One region of the Thioalkalivibrio sp. ALE16 genome, then DNA from elsewhere that is predicted to be linked to it. Evidence: predicted binding sites of a transcription regulator. Region 1 holds the regulator's gene; each other region holds the start of a gene.
What was found. Region 1 encodes sigma-54, which starts transcription at its own class of promoters, with help from an activator protein. Its sites were predicted from a motif close to TGGCANGNTNCNTGCTT; they were not measured.
Positions count from the first base shown of each region.

Region 2: F627_RS0102145 (nitrate regulatory protein) is a predicted target of sigma-54. The motif match lies at 3,015-3,031, and genes of this name have one in related genera.
Region 3: F627_RS0103600 (PEP-CTERM sorting domain-containing protein) is a predicted target of sigma-54. The motif match lies at 2,623-2,639, and genes of this name have one in related genera.

Region 1 covers NZ_KB906360.1:61,401-68,577, reverse strand. The annotation lists gene F627_RS0107490 (KpsF/GutQ family sugar-phosphate isomerase) at 1-462, shown strand, start outside; gene F627_RS0107485 (HAD family hydrolase) at 462-1,001, shown strand; gene lptC (LPS export ABC transporter periplasmic protein LptC) at 1,040-1,585, shown strand; gene lptA (lipopolysaccharide transport periplasmic protein LptA) at 1,566-2,093, shown strand; gene lptB (LPS export ABC transporter ATP-binding protein) at 2,090-2,860, shown strand; gene F627_RS0107465 (RNA polymerase factor sigma-54) at 2,950-4,431, shown strand; gene hpf (ribosome hibernation-promoting factor, HPF/YfiA family) at 4,448-4,786, shown strand; gene F627_RS0107455 (PTS sugar transporter subunit IIA) at 4,790-5,257, shown strand; gene hprK (HPr(Ser) kinase/phosphatase) at 5,309-6,340, shown strand; gene rapZ (RNase adapter RapZ) at 6,348-7,177, shown strand, end outside.
Region 2 covers NZ_KB906355.1:36,042-43,218, forward strand. The annotation lists gene F627_RS0102120 (replication-associated recombination protein A) at 1-681, shown strand, start outside; gene F627_RS0102125 (TVP38/TMEM64 family protein) at 688-1,452, shown strand; gene F627_RS0102130 (TMEM165/GDT1 family protein) at 1,387-1,944, opposite strand; gene F627_RS0102135 (hypothetical protein) at 2,248-2,490, shown strand; gene F627_RS0102140 (DsrE family protein) at 2,581-2,937, shown strand; gene F627_RS0102145 (nitrate regulatory protein) at 3,065-4,378, shown strand; gene F627_RS0102150 (CmpA/NrtA family ABC transporter substrate-binding protein) at 4,858-6,162, shown strand; gene ntrB (nitrate ABC transporter permease) at 6,211-7,146, shown strand; gene F627_RS0102160 (ABC transporter ATP-binding protein) at 7,173-7,177, shown strand, end outside.
Region 3 covers NZ_KB906356.1:23,497-30,673, forward strand. The annotation lists gene prsT (XrtA/PEP-CTERM system TPR-repeat protein PrsT) at 1-632, shown strand, start outside; gene F627_RS0103600 (PEP-CTERM sorting domain-containing protein) at 1,551-2,534, opposite strand; gene F627_RS0103605 (RND family transporter) at 2,915-5,173, opposite strand; gene F627_RS0103610 (LysM peptidoglycan-binding domain-containing protein) at 5,173-7,062, opposite strand; gene F627_RS0103615 (outer membrane lipoprotein-sorting protein) at 7,100-7,177, opposite strand, start outside.

The DNA.
Region 1 (7,177 bases):
GCGGTACTGGATGCACGCGGCTTCACCGCCAACGACTTCGCCCGCTCGCACCCCGGCGGCCGGCTGGGCCGGCGGCTGCTGGTGCATGTCGCCGACATCATGCACACCGGCGACGCGATCCCGCGCATCACGCCGGAGGCCCCGCTGAAGGACGCCCTGTTCGAGATCACCCGCAAGGGCCTCGGGCTGGTGATCGTGGCCGGCGCCGACGACCGCATCCAGGGCGTGTTCACCGATGGCGACCTGCGCCGCACCCTGGATGCCGGGCACAGCCTGGACGGCCTGACCATCGGCGAGGCGATGACCACCGGCGGCCACACCGCGCAGCCCGACTGGCTGGCGGTCACGGCACTCGAGACCATGGAGAGCCGGCGCATCAACGCCCTGCCGGTCACCGACACCGACCAGCGTCTGGTCGGCGTGATCAACATGCACGACCTGCTGCGCGCCGGGGTGGCCTGATGAACCTGGATGCCGCGACCCTGCGCACCCGCCAGCAAGCCGTACGCCTGCTGATTCTGGACGTGGACGGCGTGCTGACCGACGGCAGCCTGTTCCTGGGCGATGGCGGCGAGCAGTACAAGGCCTTCAACAGCCGCGACGGCCACGGGATCCGCCTGGCGCTGGACGGCGGCCTCGACATCGCCATCCTGACCGGGCGCACCTCCGGGGTGGTCGAACACCGCATGCGGGACCTGGGCGTGGAGCACCTGATCCAGGGCCGCCGCGACAAGGGCGAGGCCCTGCACGAGTTGCTGCAGCGCACCGGCCATGACCCGGCGGAAGCCGCCTTCATGGGCGACGACATCGTCGATCTGCCGGCCATGCAGCGGGTCGGGCTCGGGATCGCGGTCGGGGACGCCCACCCGCTGGTATGCCGCCACGCCCAGTGGGTCACCGAGGCCCACGGCGGGCGCGGCGCCGTGCGCGAGGCCTGCGAGGGGCTGCTGGCCGCGCAGGACCGGCTGGACGCCCTGCTCGAGACCTACCTGAACGGATGAGCCGGCGGAGACGCAACCGGTACGGTCTGGCGCCGCCGTTGGTCCTGTTCACGCTGGCGTGCGCAAGCCCCGCAACCGCCGAGGTCACCCCGCCCGAGGGCGAGGTGACCCTGCAGATCGACGGATTCACGCTGCACGCCACCGGCGACGACGGTGAGCGGACCCACCGGCTGCAGGGCACCCGACTGCGCGAATTCGGCCGCGACGGGCCGCAGTGGGTGGATGCCCCGGAACTCGACCTGTTCGCCGATGGCGGTATCGAATGGCGCTGGACCGCCCCGGCGGCCCTGCACCGCCCGGCTGACGAAACCCTGGACCTGGTCGGCCCCACCCACGGCGTACAACCAGCCCGCGGCGAACGCGTGCAGACGGTGATCGACTCGCGGGATGTACGCATCGCCACAGACACCATGGTCGCCACCTCGAAGGCCCTCTCCACCCTGAACCAGCCCGGGCTGTTCCAGCGCGGCACCGGCCTGCGCGTGGACTCGCGAGCGGATACCATAGAGCTGTTCCATGACGTGTACTCGCTCTACAGCGAGGCGAGCGAGGAGGACCCCGCGCATGACCCCGATCCCGAATAGCCGCCGCCTGCCGGGCCTGCTTGCGGCGGCCGGCCTCCTCTCCGCCCTGCTGGCGACGCCGGCCCTGGGCCAGCAGGGATCGGGACCCTCGCTGCCGGTGGAGATCACCGCCGACCGCGCGGAGATGGACGAACGCCAGGGCCTGGGCACCTACACCGGGGACGTGATCGTGATCCGCGGCGACATGACGCTGGAGGCCGACACGGTCTACGTGCGCACCCGGGATCGTCGCCCCTACGAGATGGAGGCCCACGGCGAGCCGGCCCGCCTGGAATCCCCCGACCCCGAGACCGGCGAGATGCGCATCGCCACCGCGCTGCGCATCGACTACCTGCTGAACGAGGACCGCATGATCCTCACCGACCAGGCCCATGTGATCACCACCCGCGAAGAGGCGCGCGGCAAGCGCATCACCTACGACCTGACCACCGACGTGATCGAGGCCGAACGCGGCGAGGGCGACAGCGAACGCGTACGCATCACCATCCAGCCACGCGACGACGAATGAACGCACCCGCCACCAGCCCGGCGCCGGCACCCGCCGAGGCCCGTGATCGCCTGATCGGGCGCGAACTGACCAAGCGCTACGGCCAGCGCACCGTGCTCGACCAGGTGGATGTCGACCTCGCACCCGGTGAAGTGGTCGGCCTGCTGGGTCCCAACGGCGCCGGCAAGACCACCTGCTTCTACAGCCTGGTTGGGCTGATCCGCCCTAACGCCGGGCGCATCACCCTGGGCGGGCACGACATCACCCGCGCGCCCATCCACGTGCGCGCCCGCGCCGGTCTCGGCTACCTGCCCCAGGAGGCCTCGATCTTTCGCCGCCTGAGCGTGTGGGACAACCTGCAGGCCGTGCTGGAGCTGCGCCCCGGACTGGACCGCCACGAACGCCGGCGTATCGGCGACGCCCTGATCGAGGAGTTTCAGCTCGAGACCGTGCGCCACAGCCCCGGGATCGCGCTGTCCGGCGGCGAACGTCGGCGCGCCGAGATTGCGCGGGCGCTGGCCGGTGACCCGCAATTCATCTGCCTGGACGAGCCCTTTGCCGGGGTGGACCCGATCTCGGTGGGCGATATCCAGGATGTAATTCGCCACCTTGCAGCGCGCGGCATCGGTGTTCTGATCTCCGATCACAACGTGCGCGAAACCCTCGGGATCTGCCACAGGGCCTATATTCTGAGCGAGGGGCGCCTGCTGGCCGCCGGGACACCCGACGAGCTACTGGCCGATCCCCAGGTGCGCCGGGTCTATCTCGGCGAGAATTTCCGCCTGTGATTCCGGCACGCGCACAACCCGCGCCGGTGCACAAACCACGAGGCAGCATTTAAGATTGCTCTTATGGTCACCCGCGACCCGCACAGCCAATGCTGAAACCCGGCCTGAATCTTCAGCTGGGTCAAACGCTCACCATGACCCCGCAACTGCAGCAGGCGATCCGCCTGTTGCAGTTGTCCACGCTCGAGCTGCAGGTGGAGATCCAGCAGGCGCTGGAGAGCAACCCCATGCTGGAACAGGTGGAAGACGAGGACGACATGGGCGGGGCCGAGCGCCTGGACGCGGAGGGCGAGGTGGTGGAAGGCGACCGCATGGAGGCCACTACCACCAGCGATGAGGTGATTCCCGAGGAGCTCACCACCGACAGCCGCTGGGACGACATCTACGAACCGCCGCCCGCCCCCAAGGGCGTGGATGACCGCGACCCGCTGGAAAACACCAGCGACGACGACGGCGAGGGCCTGCAGGACCACCTGCTGTGGCAGCTGCACCTGAGCCACCTGACTCCGCGCGACCAGCGCATCGGCGCGGCCCTGATCGACGCGATCAGCCCCGACGGCTATCTCGAAGGCGACCTCGAGGCCCTGGCCGAGACCATCAGCCGCGGCGAGGAAGAGCCCGTCGGCGTGGATGAGGTCGAGGCAGTCCTGCACTGGATCCAGCAGTGCGACCCCCTGGGCGTGGGCGCGCGCGATCTGCGCGAATGCCTGGAGATTCAGCTGCGCGAACTGGCCCCGGACGCCCCCGCCCGCGAGGCCGCCCGGGCGATCCTGGAACACGGCATGGACAGCCTGGGCAAGCGCGATTATAAAGCCCTGCAACGCCAGTCGGGTGTGCGCGACCCGGACGAACTGGCGCGCGCCCTGGACCTGATCCGCACCCTGAACCCGCGACCGGGCGCGCAGATCAGTGCCGCCACCTCCGAATACGTGGTGCCCGATGTCTACGTGCGCCACACCCCGGAGGGCTGGCGCGTGGAGCTGAACCCGGAGATCGCGCCACGCATCCGTATCAACGACCTCTACGCCGGCATGGTGCGCCAGGTATCGGATGCCCGCGACAGTGCCTTCATGCGCGACCAGCTGCAGGAGGCGCGCTGGTTCCTGAAGAGCCTGCACAGCCGCAACGACACCCTGCTCCGCGTTGCCGAGGCGATTGTCCATCGCCAGCAAGGCTTCCTGGAACATGGCGAGGTCGCGATGCAGCCATTGATCCTGCGCGATATCGCCGAGATCCTGGAGATGCACGAATCGACCATCTCCCGGGTGACCACCCAGAAATACATGCACACCCCGCGCGGGGTCTTCGAGTTCAAGTATTTCTTCTCCAGCCACGTCGGCACCAACGACGGTGGCGAGTGTTCCGCCACCGCCATCCGTGCCATGATTCGCGAATTGATCGACGACGAACCCGCGAACAAGCCGCTCAGCGATGCCCGGCTCGCCCAGATCCTGGCGGACCGGGGCATCAATGTGGCGCGTCGCACCGTGGCCAAGTACCGCGAGGCGATGCACATCCCTTCATCCAGCGAACGCCGGCAGATGGCCTCCATGCCCACCGGCCACAAGTAACCAAGGAGTCCCGACCATGCAGATCAACCTGACCGGCCACCATGTGGACCTCACCGACGCCCTGCGCGACTACGTCAACGAGAAGTTCGCGAAGCTGGAGCGCCACTTCGACAAGGTCATCGACGTGCACGTCGTGCTGACCCACGAGAAGACCCAGAACCAGTTCAACAAGGCCGAGGCGAATCTCCAGGTCAGCGGCAATCACATCCACGCCGAGGCCTCCCACGAGGACATGTACGCCGCCATCGACGCGCTGATCGACAAGGTCGACCGCCAGCTGATCAAGCACAAGGAAAAGGTCAAGGATCATCACCGGGCCGAGGGCGCCCAGCGCAACCGCGAGCAGGCCTCCTGACCCATGTCCATTGCCGAGCTGATCACCGCCGAGCGCATCCGCCTGGAGCCGGAATGCTCCAGTCAGAAGCGGGCCCTGGAGGCCCTGTCGGAACTCCTCGCCGGCGGCGGTGATGCCGGCGGACCGGGCAGCACCGCGATCTTCGAGGCCCTGTCCGCGCGCGAAAAGCTGGGCTCCACCGGCCTGGGCCATGGGGTTGCGATCCCCCATGGCCGCCTGGCCGATCTCGAGGCTCCGCGCGTGGCCGTCCTGCGCCTGGAGAGCGGCGTCGACTTTGACGCCATGGACCACGAGCCGGTCGACATCCTGATCGCCCTGCTGGTCCCGGAGGCCGCCACCAGCGATCACCTCGACCTGCTGGCCCAGCTGGCGCGCGGGCTTTCGCAACCGGACACCATTGCCGCCCTGCGCCGGGCCGGCGATGCCGCCAGCCTGGAACAGGAACTCGTCCGCCGCTTCCGCGAGGGCTGATCCCGTGCGCCCCGCACCCTGCCACGCCACCGATCCCCGCCGGCCCTGCTCATGAACGAGGCACTGGGCGAAGGCGGGATTGCCCGCGACATCAACGTGGAGAGCCTGATCCAGGCTATGGGCAACCGCCTGGATCTGCGCTTCGTGCATGGCGAGCACGCCGCCCCCGACCGCAAGCTGGTCGGCGAGGACGGGGATGACCTGCCTCTGGCCGGCCACCTCAACCTGATCCGACCCAACCGCATCCAGGTCATCGGGGACTTCGAGGCCCGCTACATCGCCGGCCTCAGCGACGACCAGCGCAACGACCTGATCCTGGAGATGGCCCGCACCGGCACCACCGCGGTGATCTTCGCCGAGGACACCTGCCCGTTCTCGGAGATGCCCCATGCCCCGCAGGAGGCGCTGCCGCTGATCCTGTGTTCCAGCACCAGCAGCCACGAGATCATCGCGCTGCTGCGCTACTTCCTGCAGCAGCGTCTGGCGCACTTCGAGGTGCGCCATGGCGTGTTCATGGAGATCCTCGGCATCGGTGTCCTGATCAGCGGGGCCTCCAGCGTCGGCAAGAGCGAGGTGGCGCTGGAGCTGATCTCGCGCGGGCACCGCCTGATCGCCGACGATGCCCCCGAATTTGCGCGTATTGCCCCCGACATCGTGCGCGGTCACTGCCCGGCCCTGCTCCAGGACCTGCTCGAGGTGCGCGGGCTGGGGGTCCTGAACATCCGCGCCATGTACGGCGACTCCGCGATCAAGGGCGGCAAGTACCTGCGGCTGATCATCGACCTGCGCGATCACGGCGAGCCCTCGCCGGTCCCCGACGACCGGCTGAACGGCCGCCGCGGCGAGATCGACATCCTTGGCCTGCGGATCCCGCTGATCAGCCTCCCGGTGGCGCCGGGTCGCAACATCGCGGTGATGATCGAGGCCGCCGTGCGCAACCACATGCTGCACATGCAGGGCTACATCGCCGGGGATGACCTGCGCGCCCGCCAGCGCCGGCAGATGAGCGGCGAGGCCGAGGAGCCGCCCTACCACCGGGCCGTGCCCGCCACGACCGTCCCTAACCCGGACCCGGAGGGCTGAGCCCGCCATGCGCCTGCTGATCGTCAGCGGTCTGTCCGGATCCGGCAAGACCGTGGCCCTGCACACCCTGGAGGACGCCGGCTACTTCTGCGTCGACAACCTCCCCCTGCCGCTGCTGCCGGACCTGATCCGCCAGGTGCGCCAGGGCCACTACGACACCGAGGGCGATCGCCATCTGGCGGTGGGCGTCGACGTGCGCAGCGGGCTGGAGGCCCTGAAGGGGTTTGCCAGCCTGCTGGCCGGGCTACGGGCGGAGGGCCTGCAGGTGGAGGTCCTGTTCCTGCAGGCCTCAAGCGACGTACTGCTGCGGCGCTACCACCTGACCCGGCGGCGTCACCCGCTGGCGCGCGATGGCGTGCCCCTGGTGGAGGCCATCGACCGCGAACGCGAGTGGCTGGGCCACGTCGCGGCGGAGGCCGACCTAACGGTGGACACCTCGCGGCTGTCGATGCACGACCTGGCCCGTACCCTGCGCGACCGCATGGGCGAGCGCGGAGAGCACGAGCTGTCCCTGCTGTTCCAGTCCTTCGGCTTCAAGCACGGCGCGCCGATGGACTCGGACTTCGTATTCGACGTGCGCTGCCTGCCCAACCCCTACTACGAACGCGAGCTGGCCGGCCTGACCGGCCGCGACCCGGCCGTATGCGAGTTCCTCGAGGGGCACGGGGAGGTCGCGGCCATGTTCGACAGCATCCAGGGCTTTCTCTCGCAGTGGCTCCCGCGGCTGCTGGAGGACCACCGCAGTTACGTGACGGTCTCGATCGGCTGCACCGGTGGCCGACACCGCTCGGTATACCTGGTCGAACGCCTTGCGGGGGCGTGGCGGGACCGGGAACA
Region 2 (7,177 bases), on a different contig from region 1:
CTGGAGACCGCCTCCGATCTCGCCCGCGACGGGGCCATTACCGGTGATGCCCTGCGCGCGGTCATGGGCGCGCAGTCCCTGGCCTTCGACCGCCAGGGCGATGCCTTCTACGACCAGATCTCCGCCCTGCACAAATCGGTTCGCGGCTCGGATCCGAATGCCGCCGTGTACTGGTTGACCCGCATGCTGGATGCCGGATGCGACCCGGACTACCTGGGCCGGCGCCTGCTGCGTATGGCTTACGAGGACATCGGCCTTGCCGCGGTCGGGCTGGGCGCGCGGGTACTGGCCGCCTGGCAGACCATGGAGCGTTTGGGGCGGCCGGAGGGCGACCTGGCGCTGGTGCAGGCGGTGATCGAACTGGCCGCCGCACCCAAGAGCAACAGCGCCTATGCGGCCCTGAACGAGGCACGTTCGGCGATCGGTGATAGCGGCAGCGCGGGTGTGCCGCTGCACCTGCGCAACGCGCCGACCGAGTTGATGCGCGAGGAGGGCTTCGGTGCGGGATATCGCTACGATCACGACGAACCGGATGGTTTCGCGCGCGGTCAGGTGTACCTGCCGGAAGGCCTCGAGGACGCGCGCTTCTACCGCCCGCGTCGGGATGGCACCGAGCGGGCGCTGGCGGAGCGCCTGGACCGTCTTCGCGGCGATGGCGAAGGGTCCGGAGAGGAGGGCTGACGGGGCATGATGATCCGGCATCACAAGCGCTCGCTCGTGCTCGCGGCGGTCCTGTTCGGGATCTCGCTGGCGTGGATCCTGCTGACCACCGAGTGGCCCAGCCTCGGGTTCCCGCTGGGCGAGCTGGAGGCCTGGCTGCGTGGCTGGGGTGCGGGTGCCTACCTGGTGTTTGTGCTGGCCTTCATGGTGCTGGCCCTGTTCCCGCTGCCCAGTACCTTCTGGATCCTGCTGGGCGGGGCGTTGTTCGGGCCTTTCACCGGCGGCGCCCTCAGCCTGCTGGCGGCCACCCTGGCGGCGGTCATCGCCTTCATGCTGGCCCGCACCTGGTTGCAGCCCTGGCTGGTCCCGCGCATGGGGCCGCGCAGTGCCCGACTGCGCGAGGATGTCGAGGCCGAGGGCTGGCGGGTGGTGGCCCTGACCCGGCTGGTGCCGGTGTTCCCGTTTGCGCCTACGAACTATGCCCTGGGGCTGGTGCGCCTGCCGCTTCCCGTGTTTGCACTGACGACCGTGTTGGCCCTGATCCCGGGCCTGTTCGCCTATGCCTGGCTGGGCCATGCCACCCGCGCGATGGCCAGCGGGGCCGACAGCGGCGTGCAGCTGGGTCTGGCGCTGCTCGCGGTATTGGCGTTGCTTCTGTTGCTGCCGCGCCTGGTGCGGCGCATCTGGTTGGGGCAGAAGACGCTGCGCGCCGAGACCTCGCTGGTTTCAGACCCAGGCGAGCAGGACTCCGAGGCCCAGAGCGAAGAACAGCAGCGCGGCGAGCGCGCGTAGCAGCCGCAGCGGCAGGTGGCAGGCGAAGCGCTGGCCCAGCCAGACCACCGGCGCATTGGCCAGGACCATGCCGATGGTCGAGCCGATCACGACCAGGATCAGGTTGTCGAAGGTCGCGGCCAGCGCGCCGGTGGCCACCTGCGTCTTGTCGCCCATCTCGACCAGGAAGAACAGCACCGTGGTGGTCCAGAACACCCCGTGCTTCGAGGTGGCCGGCAGCTCGTCCTCGCCATCCGGGACCAGTACCCAGGCGGCCATGATGATGAAGCCGATCCCCAGCCCCCAGCGCAGCCATTCGTCCGGCACGCTGGCGCCGATCCAGACCCCCGCCAGCGCGGCGAGAAAGTGATTGGCCAGGGTCGCCACCACGATGCCCCAGATGATGGGCCAGGTCTGCTGGTAGCGGCAGATCAGGAGCAGCGCGAGGAGCTGGGTCTTGTCACCCATCTCGGCGATGGCGACGATGACGGTAGAGACGAGCAGGGCTTCCATGACGGTCTTCCGGGCCGGGTGGGTGTGCAAGACACGTGACATCGCACCACCCACCCGGCCACGGATCGGGGCGCCATGCCACAGGTCTCGCGGGGCCCGGTGCCGCATCGGCGGCGGGGCTGTCTGCACCACGGTCCTCCGAGCGGAGGATCGAATCTGTTGATGCAGACCCCGGTGAGGCCAGGCCACCCGGGTCGCTACTCCCCTGAAGCTGGCAGGATTCTAGTCATCCAGGTCCGCGCGGGCAAGGACGATCGCGGCTCCGGGCTGCGCCGCCGCCGGGGCTTGGGTAGCATGCGCGCGATGAAAACCTTCGTTCACTGGGTCGATCGCGCACCCCTGTGGCTGTTTGCCCTGCTGGTTGCGACCGTCGGCCTGGCCCCCTGGACCCCCGAGCCGCATGTTGCGGAGAAACTGCGCTGGCTGTTCGCCGGTGAGCTGACGCGGCTACCGGACATTCTTGACCTGGTCCTCCACGCCACACCGTGGCTGTTGATGGCCTTCAAGCTCTACCGCAACAGCGTCACGGCCCGCGGCACCCCCTGACCCGAGTGTTTCCCCGCCGCTTGTGGGAAATCGACGCCGCGATCACCGGCCGCTACCGTTTTCGCACCTTTTCAACCCCGGGAGACTCCCATGCGCTTTATTGTTGCCGTCACCGCCGGTACCGACGACCCGACCCGCGCCACGCTTGGCATGATCGCCGCCAATGTGGCCAAGCAGCAGGGCCACGATGTTACCGTCTGGCTGCAGGGCGAGGCGGTGAACATCGCCAACCGCAACGTGTACGACAAGATCGTCGGCCACAACATGCCGGCAATGAAGGACATCGTGGATTCGCTGGTCAGTGAAGGCGTCCCGTTCTGGGCCTGCGAGGCCTGCGCCAAGGGTCGCGACGTCGGCGAGCACAACTTCCTGCCGAACGCCGAGATGGCCGGCATGGGCCACTACGTCCAGGCCGTCGCCGAGTTCGACCGCTCCATGAGCTTCTGATCGGCCGTGCCGTTCCGCGGGCGGGGCGTGATGCCCCACCCGTTTTTGTTTGTACCCCCGCTGCCAGTCGATCGAACTGGCACATCGCATGCTTGTTTGTTCCGGGAGTGATTCACGGACGACGAGCATGACCCAGAACACATCCCCTAATTTTTCCCTCGAAGAGTCCATTGGCGATTTCCTGGTCGCCTCGCGCAAGTGCGAGGTGGTGAGCCTGGAGCGCCTGCTGGAGGCGGTGCAGCTGGTCGGGCGCATCCGTGCGCTGGTGCATGCCCTGCAGCGCGAGCGCGGGGCCTCCAGCCTCTGGATCGGGTCCGGCGGCCAGCGCTATACCCGCGAACTGGAGCAGTACCGGGCCGAGTCGGACGCCGCCGCGGCCGCGTTCCGCGAGCACCTGGATGGCTGGCTGGCCCCGGACGCCTGCGCCCATGGCCGTAGCCGGCTGCTGGGGCGCATGGCGCTGGCGCTGCATGGCCTGTCCGGCCTGGGCAGCCTGCGCGAGGAGGTCCTGGAGCTGACCCTGAGCCCGATGGACTCGACCCGCGGCTTCAGCGAGCTGATTCGCGCCCTGATGGCCCTGGTGTTCGAGGCTGCGGATTCGGCGACCGATCCCGAGGTCTCGCGGGCCCTGGTGGCCCTGCTGAACTTCATGCAGGGCAAGGAACTGGCAGGGCAGGAGCGCGCGATCGGGGCCGCCGGGTTTGGCGCCGCGAACTTCGAGCCCGAACTGCGCCAGGCGCTGGTCCATCGGATCGATGCCCAGGAACGGGCGTTCCGCATCTTCTCCGAGTTCGCGGCACCGGCGGCCTGTGCCGCCTGGCGCGAGCTGCAGACGGCGGCCTTCGCCGCCGACATCGAGCGTCTGCGCCGCCGGGCCTGTACCGAGGTCTCCGGGCACCACGACCCCGCCCGGGCCGAGGAATGGTTTGCCTGTACCACCGCGCGCATCGACGCGATGAAGGAGATCGAGGATCTGCTGGAGATGCACCTGAACGAGTGCTGCTCGGCACGCATCACGGCGGATCGCGCGGACCTCGGCGCGGTGCGTGACCGGGTCGCGCAACTCGCCGAGTCGGAACTGCGCGACAGCGTCCCGTATGCGGTGTTCTTCGGCGCGCCGGAGGGCCTGGAGCCCGCGCAGGAGGAGGGCGATGCCGCACTCAACGTACCGATCGTCGGACACTCGGTGATGGACCTGGTGCAGCGCCAGGCGGCCCGGCTGCAGTCGGTGGAGGACGAGCTGCATGCGGCACGCCAGGCCCTGGCCGAGCGCAAGACCATCGAGCGCGCCAAGGCGCTGCTGATCCAGCACCGCGGCCTCAGCGAGGACCAGGCCTACAAGCTCCTGCGCCAGACGGCGATGAACCAGAACCGGCGCCTGGCCGAGGTCGCCGAGGCGACCGTCGCGATGTCCGACCTGCTGGGCAAGGGCGGCCTGTAGCTAACTCCCCGGGAAATGGATGCCGGCCCTGTGGGAGCGGGCTTGCCCGCGAAGCCCCTGCCAGTGTCCGCGACTGGCAGGGGCTTCGCCGCCAGGGCGGCTCCTACAGGTAGTGCACCAGCGCGGTTCATCTGCACCGCAAGCGCGCCCCAGTCTGGTGCCTTGCGGATCGTCTCCCGGGCGCCGGGTTTTCCGAAAGCGTTCGACTCCATACGGCGAACCATCCGATTTTCCCGCGCCATGGCGCGATTGTTTCTGGCGGGGTCGATTAGCAACGGCTAATTGGCACACCTCCTGCAAGACATTGAGCAAGACGAGCCAACGGCGGTTCGTCGCCTGACAACAGGGAGACCCGACGACCGGGCCTCCCAAGGGACTGGACAAAGGCGTCCATCACCCGGCTGCAAACGCGGCCGGGCTGATGTGACGCCTTTTTTCGTTTTTGGGATGTGTTTGCTGACAAGGGGAGTGAACCCGCAATGACCGATCACACGAATGACACGAAAAAGACCTCCGGCCTGTCGCGCCGGCGTTTCCTGGGCGGCATGGCCGCCGGGATCGGCGCGACCGCGCTGGGTGTTTCCGGGGCCGCGCCGTGGGGCTATGCGAAGGCCGGCAACGGCAAGCCGGAGACGACCGAGGCGAAGCTGGGCTTTATCGCCCTGACCGACGCCGCGCCGCTGTTCGTCGCGCTGGAGAAGGGATTCTTCGCCGCCCATGGCATGCCCGACGTGCAGGTGCTGAAGCAGTCCTCCTGGGGCACGGTGCGCGACAACCTGGAACTGGGCTCGCGCCGCGGCGGTATCGATGGCTCGCACATCCTGACGCCGATGCCCTACCTGATCCACCGCCGTGGCACGCCGATGACGATCCTCGCGCGGCTGAACCTGGCCGGGCAGTGCATCTCGGTGGGCGACGAATACGCGGACCTGAAGGTCGGGACCGACACGACCGAGTTCAAGGGCGCGCTGGCCGAGAAGGCCGCCGGCGGTGACGACATCCGCGCGGCGATGACCTTTCCCGGCGGGACCCATGACCTGTGGATCCGCTACTGGATGGCCGCCGGTGGGATCGACCCGGATCGCGACATCGCCACCATCGTCGTCCCGCCGGCGCAGATGGTCGCCAACATGCGCGTCGGTTCCATGGACACCTTCTGTGTCTGCGAGCCCTGGAACATGCAGCTGATCAACCAGGGCATCGGCTACACCGCGAACACCACCGGCGAGCTCTGGCACAACCACCCGGAAAAGGCGCTGGGGATGCGCGCGGACTGGGTGGAAGCCAATCCGAATGCGGCCCGCGCCCTGACAATGGCGGTAATGGAGGCGCAGATGTACTGCGAGGATCCGGCGAACAAGGAAGAGGTCGCCGAGATCTGTTCGCGCCGGCGCTACATCCACGCCCCGTACGCCGACATCATCGATCGCATGCAGGGGAACTTCGACTACGGCACCGGCCGCGTGGTCGAGGACCACCCCGACCAGATGCGCTACTGGAAGGACCAGGCCTCCTATCCCTTCAAGAGCCACGACCTGTGGTTCCTTACCGAGGACATCCGCTGGGGTTACCTGCCGCCGGATCTCGACATGCAGGCCCTGGTAGACGAGGTCAACCGCGAGGATATCTGGCGCGAGGCGGCCGACACGCTTGGCATCGATTCGGCCGACATCCCCGAATCCACCTCGCGCGGCCAGGAAACGTTCTTCGACGGCAAGGTCTTCGACCCGGAAGACCCGCAGGCCTACCTCGACAGCCTGGAGATCAAGGCGATCGCGTCCTGACGCGGCGGCCCGCCGACACCTGCACAGACGATTCAAGAGGATTCGATGATGAGTGCCATTCTCGATCGCAACATGACCTTCGGCGCCGGGCGCGAACGTCCGGCGGCCGCGGAGACCTCCACGGCCCCGGTGGCCCGCTCGGCCCCGCCGTCGGCCCGTTCCGGCGGTGCCCCGCCGCCCGACCCCGGGCTCTGGGGCCGGCGTATGCGCCACGCGGCCACCGTGGTGCTGCCCCCGGTGATCGTGACCGCGATTTTTTTGTTTCTGTGGGAAATGATGACGTCCTCCCAGGGAGCCGTACTGCCCGGCCCGAGTCAGGTGATCACCGACACCTGGGAACTGATCGTCAATCCGTTCTATGACCACGGTGGCAACGACGTGGGCATGGCCTGGCAGCTGCTTGCCAGCCTGGAACGTGTGGCCTACGGCTATGCCCTGGCGGTGGTGGCCGGGATCGGTCTCGGCGTGCTGGTCGGCCAGTCCACCTGGGCGATGCGCGGGCTGGACCCGCTGTTCCAGGTGCTGCGCACTGTACCGCCGTTGGCCTGGCTGCCGATCTCCCTGGCTGCCTTCCAGGCCAGCAACCCGTCGGCCATCTTCGTGATCTTCATCACCGCGATCTGGCCGATCATCATCAACACCTCGGTCGGCATCCGGAACATCTCGCAGGACTACGTGAACGTGGCCCGCGTGCTGCGTCTGAACGGCTTCGAGTACTTCACCAAGATCATGCTCCCGGCCGCCGCGCCGTATGTCTTCTCCGGTCTGCGCATCGGCATCGGCCTCGCCTGGCTGGCGATCGTTGCCGCCGAGATGTTGATCGGCGGGGTCGGCATCGGCTTCTTCATCTGGGATGCCTGGAACGCCTCCATGCTCAGCGACATCGTGCTGGCCCTGGTCTACGTCGGCCTGGTCGGGTTCTTCCTCGACCGTCTGGTCGCGATCGTCGGCAACTGGGTCACCCGCGGCACGCAGGCCGGCTGAGCCGGCCCCCTCAAAGGAGAATCATCATGAC
Region 3 (7,177 bases), on a different contig from region 1:
GACGTGCGGCCCTGCAGCGGGATGATCCCGCGGCCGCCGTGCGGCACTACCGGGCCGCGCTGGCGGATCCGGGTGGCCAGCGCCGGGACTGGGTCCATGAACTGGCCCGCGCGCAACGGGAATCCGGCGAGTTCGAGGCCGGCCAGGCCACGCTGGAAGGCTGGCTCGACGAGCACCCGCAGGACCTGGCGACCCGGCACATCTATGCGGCGCAGCAGATGGGGGCCGGCGACGAGTCGGGCGCCGTGGCCTCGTACCGCCGCATCGTCGAGCAGGATGCGGACGACGTGATTGCCCTCAACAACCTGGCCTGGACCCTGCGTGAACGCGAGACCGAAGAGGCGCTCGGACACGCGCGCCGGGCCGCCGAACTCGCTCCGGAGGCGCCCCCGGTGCTGGACACGCTGGCCGTGGTGCTGATCCACGCGGGCGAGCCGGCCGAGGCCGCGGATATCCTGGGTCGCGCGCACGAGCTGGCTCCGGAGGATCCGGGCATCCAGTACCACCTGGCCTGGGCGGAAAGCGAACAGGGCGCACGCGACGCCGCCGCCGACCGCCTGCGGCAACTGCTGGATGCGCACGACGCCTTCCCGCAACGGGCCGACGCCGAGGCCTTGCTCGACCGCCTGTAAGCCCGAAGAGGTCCGACGTTCGAAGGGGCTGCCACAGGCAGCCCCTTTTTTCATGCCTGCCCGTACGCCTGCACGGCCGGGATGACGGTGTGTGGGGGTATGAGGCCGGGAATCTGGATGGCCTGTTCCGCCCCCTGTAGGAGCCTGCTCGCAGGCGAATGCCCCTGCCCGCGTCCGGCTCTGGCAGGAGCTTCGCCTGCAAGCAGGCTCCCACAAGGATGTTTCCACCGCGCACCCCTCTGTCGTCATCCCGGAGACCGCGCAGCGGTTATCCGGGATCTGCCGGGATCTGCCGGGGGCTGCCGGGGGCTGCCGGGGGCTGGCGCGGCGTCGGTGGCGGGGGTGGGAGATCCCGGCTCTTCGCTTCGCTACGGCCGGGATGGCGGAGTGTGGGGGAGTGCAGCGGTGGGGAATCCGGATGTCCTGATGTGACCCCTTGACCCCTGTGGGAGCCTGCTTGCAGGCGAATGCTCCTGCCCGCGTCCGGCTCTGGCAGGGGCTTCGCCTGCAAGCAGGCTCCTACAAGGATGTTTCCACCGCGCACCTCCCTGTTCGTCATCCCGGAAACCGCGTAGCGGGTATCCGGGATCTTCAGGGCTGGCGTGGCGTTGGTGGCAGCGTCGGGAGATCCCGGCTCTTCGCTTTGCTGCGGCTGGGATGACGAGGTGTGGGGGAGCGCTGGACCTGGGGTGACGCGGGTGTGTGGGGGCGTGGTGTCCGGGGCGGATTGACGGGCGTGGGGGAAGGCTCTGACTGGGGTGTAGATGATGGTGGTGCGTGATGGTTGGTATGCCCAGGGCTGGGCGTGGGGTTGCCGTATGGGCCGGGGCCGGGCAGAAAAAAGGGCTCCGCGGAGGGAGCCCTTAACTCGGTGACCCCACAGGGGGGGGTGGCCACCAAGGCTGTTGGTGGTGCGTGTTATGCGGCCTGGCGGTGGGTGCTGTTGGAGCGGCGGCGCATGCCACCGACGCCGATGAAGCCCGCCAGGATCAGCAGGGAGAGGCCCATCAGCGCCAGGGTGCCCGGTTCCGGCACCGCGAAGCGCAGGCTGCCGTCGTGGGTCGACTGGGTCTCGCTGAAGAGGCCTTGCCCTTCGCGCTCGTCGCCATAGACGTTGTTGGCGTCATCGCCGAAGAACGTCACGGGACCGGGTTCCTGGATCGTGCCGGCGCTGGCAAAGGCCGAGACCATGAACGTCGGGGCGCCTTCTTCGTCTTCGATCAGGTCGGCGAAGTCGATGCCGTCAGCGGTGAACCAGAAGCCCGGGAGCACGCTCACGACCTGGAATTCGAAGGTGAAGGTCCCTTCGATGAAGTCCCCGCCCGCGCTGTCGAACTCCAGGATGCTGTTGCCGGACTTCAGGGCCAGCTCCATCACCTGTTCGCCAGCGCTGAAGTGGGCCGCCGCCGCTTCATAGTCCTGACCGAAGCCGGGATTCAGGTCGGAGACGAAGAGCTGGAAGTTGTCGGTGCCCACCGAGGTGTAGTTGGCGTTGACCACGTAGTTGTTTGCGGGGTTACCGTCGACGTAGCCGGCGCTGGCGACCACCCCGCGGAGTTCATCCCAGAGGAGCCCCATGGAGTATGTGGCCCCAACGAAGTCAGGCCCGGACTGGGGAGCAGATCCGCCGAGCGAGGTCCGGTAGGACCCGGCATCGCCGTAGCCTCGGTCATAGAAGACATCGCCGGCCTGCACCGGGTTCAACGGATCCTGAACGTACTGGAAGGTCTGGGTGTTCAGGTCGAACTGGATGCGGCGGATGTTTTCGGCCGAACCGCTGTAGTTCGTCGTGGCGTCGAGGTTGATGTCGAAGTCGATGATCTCTGCCGCTGTCGCCGTGCTCGCGCCGGCGGCGAACATGCCGACAAAGAGCGAAGCGAGAAGTACTTTTTTCGCGTTCATGGGGCTCTCCTGATGCTCAATTTACAGCGATTCAACCATCGCCGGGGTCTGGCCTGGTGGCCGTGTCTGTTGCTTTCGGTTGAATACAAAGCAGGCTCCGTGCCAATTTCCAGGCTCAGGGCGGATGGGTCGCAAGGCATTGAAAAGAACGGAGAAAATTGGGGGTCAGCTGCTGGGCCATGGACCGCGTGATCGCAGGAGGGTCTTCTGGCCGGGGAACTGTAAAGGGTGTCGACGAGCGGGCCGGCTGGATGAGGCCGTCAGGACGCCCGAAACCGGAGAAACCGGTAAAGAATGTGCAAAAACATAGGGTTGTGCGGATCACTTGGCTTGTAAAGCATCTCGACAGGCCGGTCGCCAGAGGCGCGGCCGGGGCTCGGTCAGGCCGTGCGGGCCCGCGCGAGCCGGTGCCCGACGACCAGCAGGGCCGGTAGTACCAGCAGGTCGAACAGTAGCGCCGCGATCAGCCCGAAGGCGGTCAACCAGCCAAAGGCGGCCGTGGGCTGGAAGTCGGACAGGGCCAGCAGCAGGAACTGGCCCACCAGCACGATGGTGGTGGCGGTGATCGCGCGCCCGCTTCGGCGGAAGCTGCGGGCGAGCGCCCAGGCGACCGGACTGCCCCGCCCGCGGCGCTGGCGATAGTTGTGCAGGATGTGGATGGTGTCGTCCACGGCGATGCCGATGGCGACACTGGCAATCATGGCCGTGGCCATGTCCAGCCAGATGCCGAGCAGGCCCATCAGGGCGAAGATCATCGCCACCGGTGCCAGGTTGGGGATCATGCTGAGCAGCGTCAGCGGGATCGAGCGCCACATCAGCAGCATCAGCAGCGTGATCATCGCGGCCACGGCATACAGGCTGTGCAGCTGCCCCTCGATCAGTAACCGCTCCTGGTCCGCGAACAGTCGGGCCATCCCGGCCATGTCCCATTCCAGGTCGGCTGGCGGGTTGGCCTCCAGGTGGTCGCGCAGGTCGTCCATCAGCGCGTTGATGGCCCGTGCCCCGTGGGCGTTCAGGTTGAGCAGGATGCGGCTGCGTTCGAAGTCGCGGTCGACGGCATCGAACAGGTCGCGGCCGTCGTAGATGAACAGGTACTGGGCGACCAGGTTGGGGTCGTCCGGGATGCGCCGGAAGGCCGGGTCTTCCTCGTTGAAGGCCCAGTGCATCTCGGCGACGAGATCCGGCAGGGACAGGCTGTAGTCCACCTCGGGACGCTGGTCCAGCCAGTCCTGCACGCGCTGGATGGCCTGCATGCGTTCCGGGTCCTGCAGGCTGTCCCAGTCCGGCCCGTCGAACACCACCTCCAGTGCCATCACCCCGGAGAGTTCGTTCTCCACCGCACGGGTCGCCTGGGTGATCGAGTGGTTGTCGTCGAAGAAGGCGTAGAGATCGGTTTCGACCTCGACATGCCGGATCTGCGGGATGGCCAGCGCCAGCAGGATGGCCGTGGCCAGCAGGACCCAGCCGGCCCGGCGGATCGCCAGGTGTGCCGCCAGCGCCGTCACGCGGTCCAGCAGGCGCAGCCCGCGCCGGGGCGCGAGCCAGTTGCCACGGTCCCAGCGCACCATGATCGCCGGCAGGATCAGCAGCACGACCGCTGCCGCGACGAGGACGCCAAAGGCCCCGATCAGGCCGAAGGTCTCGATCGGCCGGATGCTGCTGACCTGCAGCGAGGCGAGCCCCGCCGCCGTGGTCAGCGCCATGAACCACGTGGGCCGGGCCACGGCGGAAAGCGCCGCTTCCACTCGCGCGCGCCCCCGGTGGCCACGTTGCGCGGCGTGCAGCATGGCGTTGAAGAAGTGCATCAGCATCGCCACCGTCAATGCGGTCAGCAGGGGCGGCAGGATGGCGGAGATCAGTGTGAACGGCCGGTCGAGCAGGATCAGCAGGGCGATCGCGGGCCCGGTGACCGCGCTGATCGTGGCAGCGGACAGCACGACCACCAGCGGGCGCCGGAACAGCCACCACAGCAGCAGGAGGCTGATGGTCATGGTGCCCGGAACCAGGAAGGCGAGGTCCTTGACCATCGCCCGGAGCTGCGCGACATCCAGGGCGATATGGCCGGCGATGGCGGTCAGATCGCCTTCCAGGTCGTGCTCGGCGATCCGGTCGCGGAGCAGGCGTTCCAGCTGCAGGCGCTGCAGGCTGTTTTCCAGCGCGTGCGGGCGCACGACCACCGCCAGGACCTCGCCGTCGGGGCCGGCTACCAGGCCGGGGGCGAAGCGGTCACGCAAGACCCGCTCGCGCCATTCATCGGCCGTGCGTTCGTCCAGCGCGCGGCCGTCCACCAGGCGGTCCACGGTGAAGCCGTCGGTCGTGGCCCGAATGTGGTCCAGGGTGGTGACCGACAGGACCCGTTCGACGCTCGGGTCGGCCTCCATGTCGCGCACCAGCGCGTCGATGCGTTGCAGGAAATCGGCCTCGAACAGCTCGCTGCCGGTAAACAGGCCGACCAGTACCTGATCCTGAGGGAAGCGTTCGCGCAGTTCGCGATCGAAGGTGACGGCCGCGGCATCCTCGGGGAAATAGGACTCGGGGGCGTTATCCAGGTTGACCTGCAGGAGAACGGGGCCGGGCAGGAAGAGCAGCAGGACCAGGATGCCCAGTGCCAGTCGCGGGCGCCCCAGCAACCAGCGCATCAGAACTGCCCCCGCCAGCCGGTGACGAGCATGCGGTTATCGCGGTAGAAGCCCCCGGCCGTGCCCTCGGCCCCGTCCAGCCAGTGCAGGCCGATATAGAATTCCATGGGTTCGCGGGCGATCCATGCCAGTTCCGGGTTCAGGTAGACGTCGCGGCGGTTGAGCCCGATCGAATAGCGCAGGCGCGCCCGCCAGTTGTAGTCGGCAAACGGGCTCTCCAGTTCTCCGGTCAGGAAGTAGCTTTCGCGCGCATCCAGCATGTCGCCGGCGTTCAGCAGGTGCTGGCCCGCCAGCTGGGTGGTCATGCGGAAGTCCCCGTCTCCGGGGAAGCCCTCGGCGCCGACCACCCAGTCGACCCCCTCCACCGTGGTCTGGCGCAGGTCATCCGCGCGAGTCACCGGTACGTCGCTCAGCCAGGCGGCCTCGGCGCGCCAGGTCCAGGCGCCGGTGGCAAAGGCGGTGTCGCCGCCCACCACCCAGGTCCGCGGGTGGACGGCCTCCAGCGTCGGGTCCCCGGGTGGCTGGCCGGCAAGGATGGCCTGGCGGGTGTCGGTATCGAAGCGGTAGTAGGGCTGCGAATGCCGGGCCCGCTGGACGGTGACGGCGAAATCGGCGCCGCGGCCGGAGCGCCCCAGGCGCACGCCGGCGCCGCCGTTGCCGGAGACATCGTCGTCCAGCGCGGCCTGCTGGATCACCGGCGCCAGCGCCGGGTCCTGTGGCAGCCCCAGCAGGCGTCCGCGGTTGCGGTCCACCGGGTGCCAGAGGCTGTCAAGGTCGGGCAGCTCCGCCGGCCGGAACAGGGGCAGGAAGACCAGGTCCGCATGCCACGGCCCCTGGAAGAATTCCGCGCGGATCGCCGGGTTCGCGCGGCGCCGTTCGCCGTACGGGTCCAGGCCGAAGCGGGTCAGGTCCTTGGTGCTGAGCCGGTCGGTGGGCGGGATCTCGTCCACCCGTCCCCACAGGATGCGCTGGGTGCCCACGGTGACGCGCGTACGATCGCCCCGGTAGCGCAGGAAATTTTCGTCATAGTCGGCGCGTGCGCGGGTGGTGCTCGGGTAGTCGCCGCCCTGCTGGGCCTGGATGTCCGCGCGCGCGCCCAGGCGCAGCTCCCAGGCCTCGTTCAGGTCGCGGCGGGCACTGACCACGCCGCGACCGTGCTGCACATGGTCCACGGGGCGCCCGGATGTGCCCAGCACGCCCAGTTCGATGCGGGCGTCCTCTACCCGCAGGTCCCAGGCGGCGGCGCCGGTCTGGGTGTCCGCGTCCGCATCCTCGGCCGACTCCTCGCCGAATACGAACGCGCGCTGTGCTTCGTCTTCGGCATCACCGTTTGGGGTGTCGCGCGACGGTGCCGGAGTGTCAGGCGCGGCGTCGCTCGCGGGAGCGGAGGATGCGTCGGCGACGGCGACGGGCGCAGCGGCGGACCCAGCCGTGGGCATGTCCGGGACCTGCAGCACCGCGCCGGCGCGCAGGGTATGCACGTCGCCGTCGAAGGCGTGCGGATTGTGTTCGAACAGGCGCTGGACCATCTTCCGAGTGGGGATGCGCGGGTCCGGGCGCAGGCGCTCGGCCACGCTCCACAGGGTGTCGCTGGCGCGCACGGTGTAGTAGTTGCCGGCGCCCGGGATGGGCGCGGGTTCGGTGCGCGCAAGCTCGTCCGGCGCGGGCGGCTGGAGCGTCGCCCCGGCCTTCAGGCCCTCGGGCCCGCCGTCAAAGGCATCCGGGTTGCGGGCATACAGCGCCTGCGCCATGGCCTGGATGCGGACGGACGGGTCGGGGCGCAGATCGCGGGCGATGCTCCAGAGGGTGTCGCCCGGCTGCACGGTATAGGGGGCCGGCGCCGCGGCGGCCAGCGGCATTGGCCCCAGCACCAGCAGCCCGGCGAGCACCGTGGCGCACCATCCCCCGGGCCGGGGCGTGGGCGCTTCATGGGCGATAGGGGCGCGCAAGGCTCGGGTCCGATAGGCCGCGGAGGGTGAATAGCTCGTCCGGGAGACCGCTATT